2 regions of the Limnohabitans sp. TEGF004 genome follow, and region 2 is predicted to be linked to the other one. Evidence: predicted binding sites of a transcription regulator. Region 2 holds the regulator's gene; the other holds the start of a gene.
What was found. The regulator HrcA, encoded in region 2, represses chaperone genes, less so after heat shock. The targets are predictions, from matches to a motif close to TTAGCACTCNNNNNNNNNGAGTGCTAA.
Positions count from the first base shown of each region.

Region 1: the regulator HrcA is predicted to act here: its motif matches at 1,610-1,636, upstream of groES (co-chaperone GroES).

Region 1 covers NZ_AP027056.1:269,917-273,115, forward strand. Annotated here, with positions in the region: gene groL (chaperonin GroEL) at 1-1,204, opposite strand, end outside; gene groES (co-chaperone GroES) at 1,239-1,526, opposite strand; gene LINBF2_RS01470 (hypothetical protein) at 1,794-2,156, shown strand; gene LINBF2_RS01475 (DUF2145 domain-containing protein) at 2,172-2,978, shown strand; gene LINBF2_RS01480 (hypothetical protein) at 3,019-3,199, opposite strand, start outside.
Region 2 covers NZ_AP027056.1:1,960,333-1,963,531, forward strand. Annotated here, with positions in the region: gene LINBF2_RS09455 (hypothetical protein) at 5-577, shown strand; gene LINBF2_RS09460 (DMT family transporter) at 621-1,562, shown strand; gene hrcA (heat-inducible transcriptional repressor HrcA) at 1,582-2,583, opposite strand; gene LINBF2_RS09470 (NAD kinase) at 2,623-3,199, shown strand, end outside.

The DNA.
Region 1 (3,199 bases), 930 kb from region 2:
CATGCAGGGCGTCTTCGACGCGGGCTTTCTTTTCTTTCATCTCGACTTCGGTGGCAGCGCCAACCTTGATCACGGCAACACCGCCAGCCAACTTGGCCACGCGTTCTTGCAGTTTTTCACGGTCGTAGTCAGATGTGGCTTCTTCGATTTGCACGCGCACTTGTTTGACGCGGGCTTCGATGTCAGCAGCTGCACCAGCACCGTCGATGATGATGGTGTTTTCTTTGCCCACTTCGATGCGCTTGGCTTGGCCGAGGTCAGCCAGAGTCACTTTTTCGAGTGTCAAGCCAACTTCTTCGGCAATCACTTTGCCGCCGGTCAAGATAGCGATGTCTTCCAACATGGCTTTGCGACGATCGCCAAAGCCTGGAGCCTTGACAGCCACAACCTTCAAGATGCCACGGATGGTGTTGACCACCAAAGTAGCCAAGGCTTCGCCTTCGACTTCTTCAGCAATGATCAACAAAGGACGGCCAGCTTTTGCAACGGCTTCCAATGTAGGCAACAAGTCGCGGATGTTGCTGATCTTCTTGTCAAACAACAACACGAATGGGTTGTCCAACAAAGCAGCTTGCTTTTCTGGGCTGTTGATGAAGTAAGGAGACAGGTAGCCGCGGTCGAATTGCATGCCTTCCACAACGTCGAGTTCGTTGTTCAAAGACTTGCCGTCTTCCACAGTGATCACGCCTTCTTTGCCCACTTTTTCCATGGCGTTAGCGATGATCTCGCCAATGCTGTGGTCGCTGTTAGCAGAGATAGAACCGACTTGAGCGATTTCTTTGGTGGTTGTGGTGGCCTTGGTGGCTTTCTTCAACTCTTCGATCAACGCTGCAACAGCTTTGTCGATACCGCGCTTCAAGTCCATGGGGTTCATGCCGGCGGCAACGTACTTCATGCCTTCGCGCACGATGGCTTGAGCCAACACGGTGGCGGTTGTAGTGCCGTCACCAGCGTTGTCAGAAGTCTTGGAAGCAACTTCCTTGACCATCTGAGCGCCCATGTTTTGCAACTTGTCTTTGAGTTCGATTTCTTTGGCCACAGACACGCCGTCTTTGGTCACGGTAGGGGCGCCGAAAGAACGCTCCAGAACCACGTTACGACCCTTAGGGCCCAAAGTCACTTTGACCGCGTTGGCCAAAATGTTCACGCCTTCAACCATGCGTGCGCGGGCTTCGCCGCCGAAAATTACGTCTTTTGCTGCCATTTTGATATTTCCTTAAATTTCTGAATCGGTGAACTTATTCGACGACGGCGAAGAGGTCTTCTTCTTTCATCACCAACAGTTCGTCACCAGCCACCTTGACGGTTTGGCCGCTGTACTTGCCGAACAACACGCGGTCGCCGACTTTGACGGTCAAAGCTTTGACGTCGCCTTTGTCGTTGGTCTTGCCTGGGCCGACGGCCAAGACTTCACCTTGATCTGGCTTTTCAGCAGCTGAGTCAGGAATCACGATGCCTGAGGCAGTTTTTGTTTCGCTGTCGATACGTTTCACGATCACGCGGTCGCCGAGAGGACGAAGTTTCATTGCATCTCCAAATAAGAGCTAAGGGTTTGAAAGCAAAGCGCCCAGACAGTCTGGACGCCGGTAAAGCCACTGGTTGGGCGCTGTTAGCACTCCCAACCATTGAGTGCTAATTTTAGGTCATCTGGGTGGATTTCAAGGGCTGGTAAACCGAATGCGATATGGAAATAAATCAGTAAGTATTTATTTTGTAAGAAATTGGTGTTAAATTTTAGCTTTTAATCCGAAGGCACTATGCATTAATGGTGCTGAGCAGGTAAAGGAGCTTGTATGAGTTTGTTGAAATATCAAATCCCAGTTTTGGCTATGTTTGTGTTCGGTTCCGCGTGCGTGTGTGCCCAAAGCGGAAATGCACGCAAGGCGATAAATGAGTCTGGTCAAGCAAGTACAAACGCCGTCAATAGTGCTGGCCACGGTATCTTGGCTTCAGGTCAAGTGACTTCAGCAGTAGTTGCTGTTCCACTGTCTGTAGGCGGTGCAGTTTTAGGTACGGCTGCATCTGTTGCCAATGGCATGGCTAACGCTGCTTTAAATGCTGCAGCAGAACCGATTGGTCGGCCACTGCCAGTGACAGATCATGTGATTACGACAATGCCACCAAGTGAGGCATTGACTAAAGAACGAGTCAATTAATTGAAGGCTGTCACTATGAAGTTATTTACACGTGTCGGATTTTCAATTTGCTTAATCTTCTTTTGTGCAACTGCTGTTTTTGCGCAAGGCTTTAGTTCAAGCAGCTCTGCTGCGACAGAAGTGGCGCATTTCAAGCCAGAGCAAATTGTCAAATTTGCTAAAAAAGTTGAGCGCACGCTTGGCGCTACGGGAGCTCGTGTTGCGATTATTGCGAGGATGGGGAGGCCTGCTTCAGAGCTGCCCGAGGGGATGCATTTCACACATGTTGCCTTGGCTGTTTATTCCGAAATTACAGCCGCCAATGGTGAAAAAATGCGTGGTTATGCTATTCACAATTTGTACCAGCAAGATGGCCAGCCTGATGTCAGTGATCTTGTTCAGGATTACCCGGTAGATTTTTTTGCTGGCGTTGCAACATTGGAGTCGGGTTTGATCATTCCATCACCTGAATTGCAGGCTAGGTTGCTCAATGTCATTTCTTCTCCGACGTATAAGCAGCTGCATCAACGTGACTATTCGGTTATCGCTAATCCATATAGCTTAGGCCGTCAAAACTGTACGGAGTTTGTTTTGGATGTGGTGAATGCAGCGATCTACCAAACCAGCGATATCTCTGTCATCAAGGTAAATACAAAAGCCTATTTTGTTGCCCAGCCTGTGAAGGTGAGTCCATTTAAGTTGATGCTCGGGTCTATGTTTAGTGCCGAGGTGTCAACGGCAGATCACTTGGGACAGCCTGTGACTGCAACGTTTGAGCGGATTGCTGATTACTTACAGAAATACGATCAAGGCTCGATGGTCAAAACAATTTATCCAGATTGAATTCACATAACCCCAAAAAAGCGCCCTTGAGGCGCTTTTTTTATTCGCTGCGGGTTTGCGCGCAACGGATGTCGGCCATGACGCGGTAGTCGGTCAAGGCGCTGTCCCACATGCGGGCTTCGCGCTCGGCTTTGAGCCAAGCCACGCATTGGCGCTTGCAGTATTTGCCGAAGCCAGCCAAGCCCACCAGAACCGCCGTCCACAAAATGACCCAAGCGCCC
Region 2 (3,199 bases):
TTTCATGAAAAAACTCATCACGCTGGCTGCTCTCATCACATCAGCTTATGCAGCAATGGCACAACCGGCTAAGCCTACATACGCTTATTACGAAGGCGTGAACTTGAGCATGGGTCTCGCACAAAATGCAACCCAAGTGACGTCTTCATCGGGCGCAGTCACCAAGGGCAATACGGCCTTGGGCGTGGCCAAAGTAAATTACACATTCGCCTTGGCCTATCCTGGCAAATTAGGTGTATCAGCCACGTTTGATTTGAAAAATTCAAAAATTACAAATAGCGAATATTTGGCAACAAACACTCCAACAGAAATTACCATCGAACCGGGTTTGCTGCTGCTCTCCAATTCTTTGCTGTACGTCAAGTTAGGAACATATTCCAGCCGCTACGAAAGCACTGTGAGCGCACGCAACCTCAGCGGCAAGAGCTTTGGCATTGGCATTAAGCACTACGTCTATGGTCAAAACTTCATCCAAGCCGAGTGGACCGAACGTCAAGCCGATAGCAACAACGCCGGTTTCAACGGCGACAAGTTCAAGCAAAGCTCTGCCGCTGTGTTGGTTGGCTTCAACTTCTAAACCTGCTCAGGTTTAAGTCAGCGAGGGATTTATCATCCCTTGTATGAAACTCTCTCCCAGAGCCCTCGGGCTCACCGCTGCGGTGGTCACGGTGCTCATTTGGTCATCGTTCATCGTGGTGGCACGCGCATCTGCTGCGCACAACCTGCTTCCCCTTGATATTGCTTTTCTGCGCATCATCGGCGCGGGCTGCGTGTTGCTGCCTTGGGGTTGGTGGCTCATGCGTTCACAACGTCAATCGGGTGAACAAATTGGCTCGTTGATGGGCTTGTCGCCCCTGCCCTTGCGCATCACCGCCTTGGCTGGGCTTTTTGGCAGCATGCTTTACGCCATGCTGGCCTACTCGGGGTTTTTCTTTGCGCCCGCTGCGCACGCCTCCGTGCTGATGCCGGGCAGCTTGCCGTTGTGGACCTCGCTCTTGGCCATCGTGGTCTTACACGACCACATCAACCGTGCACGCGCCATGGGCCTCGCTTGTATTGTGTTGGGTGACATGTTGGTGGGCGGTGCGAGCTTGCTCAAAGCATTTGATGGCGGCGAGGTTTGGAAAGGCGACGTGATGTTCATGTGCGCTGCCTTTTGTTGGGCCTGCTACAGCGTGCTGGTGCGTCGCCATGCGCTAGAACCTGTACGCGCCACCATCGCTATCACCGCGTTTTCGTGTGTGAGCTTTGTGCCCATCTATGGCTTGGCCGCTTTTGCTGGCTGGGTGCCTACGCACTTGGGCACCGCGCCAGCCGCAGAAATGTTGTTTCAAGCGGTTTACCAAGGCGTGGGCTCGGTCGTGATTTCAGGCATCACCTTCAACGTGATGATTCGTCACTTTGGCCCTGTACGCTCCACCATGATCACGGCATTGGTGCCGGGCCTTTCAGCTTTGGGGGCTGTGGTGTTCTTGAACGAACCCATGAGCCTCAACCTAGTGGGCGGTTTGGCCTTGGTAACTTGCGGTATTTTGTTTGGCGTGCGCTTGCCAAAAACCTAAAGCTGATTGAGCGATCTGCTTACTTGTGGCTGAGTGCGTTGCTCACAAGCTTTGACGTGATGTCCACAATTTGAATCATGCGGTCATAGGCCATGCGCGTAGGGCCAATCACCCCCAGCGTGCCCACCACATGTCCGTCGATTTCGTAAGGGGCACTGACGACCGACAGCTCTTCCATCGGCACGATTTTGCTTTCGCCACCAATGTAAATGCGCACACCTTCGGCCTGCGCTGAACTGTCTAGCAAACGCACCAGCTGCGCTTTTTGCTCAAACAAGTCAAAGGCACGGCGCAGGTTGCCCATGTCGCTGGAGAAGTCACTCACCGACAGCAAGTTGCGCTCGCCGCTGATGATCACATCGTCTTGCACTTGTGTCAGCGCCTCGGTGCTCACCTGCACAGCCGCTTGCATGAGCGTGGCAATTTCTCCGCGCAGCGACTCCACCTCAGCCAACAGCTTTTCACGCACTTGCTCAATGGCCATGCCTGCGAAATGGTGGTTCAAGTAGTTCGACGCCTCCACCAGCTGCGAGGCGGTGTAGTCGGTTTCGGTGAACAGCACGCGGTTTTGCACATCACCTTCGGGCGACACGATGATCACCAACAAACGACGATCCGACAGACGTAAAAACTCAATATGGCGAAAGACCGAGCTGCGCTTGGGGGCAATCACGACACCTACAAAGTGCGACAAGTCCGACAGCAAATGCGCTGCATTGGCAATCACCTTTTGCGGTTGATCAGGGGCCAGCGTTGGCGTTTGCATGTGACTGCGTTCAGCCGTCAGCATGGTGTCCACAAACAAGCGGTAGCCCAGCGCCGTGGGAATGCGGCCTGCCGAGGTGTGCGGGCTGGCAATGAGGCCGAGCTCCTCTAGGTCAGACATCACATTTCGAATGGTGGCGGGCGACAGTTCGATGCCGGTGGCACGAGACAACGTGCGCGAGCCGACGGGTTGCCCGTCAGCGATGTAGCGCTCTACCAGCGCTTTGAGCAATAACTTGGCGCGATCGTCTAGCATGGTCATCCTGTTGTCGAATTTTAGTGATGTAATTTGCCCATGAAATCGAAGTTTCGTCAGATCGCATTGTTGGGCAAGTATCACCAGTCTGTGGGCATTGCCAACGCCTCCTCCCGAGAGACCTTAGAGGGCATTGCTCAGTTCTTGCACACGCTTGGCTGTGATGTCGTCATTGAACACGACACGGCAGCCGGTTCTGGCCTGAGCGGCTACACCGTGATGACCATCGAAGAGATTGGCAAATCCTGTGACTTGGCCATTGTGCTCGGTGGCGACGGCACGATGCTGGGCTATGCCCGCCAACTCGCCCCACACAACGTACCGCTGATTGGCATCAACCAAGGTCGATTGGGTTTCATCACCGATATTCCGCTGAGCGAAGTCAAAACCGCGCTCACCGCCATGTTGGGCGGTGCTTACGAAGAAGATCGTCGCGCCCTGATGCGCGCCAAGGTCTGGCGCGATGGCCATTGCGTGTTCAACGCACTGGCTTTGAACGACGTGGTGGTCAACCGCGGTGCGACCAGTGGCATGCTGGAAGTGCGTGTGGCCATTGATGGCCGCTTTGTGGCGAACCAACGTGCCGACGGATTGATCATTGCAACGCCAACGGGGT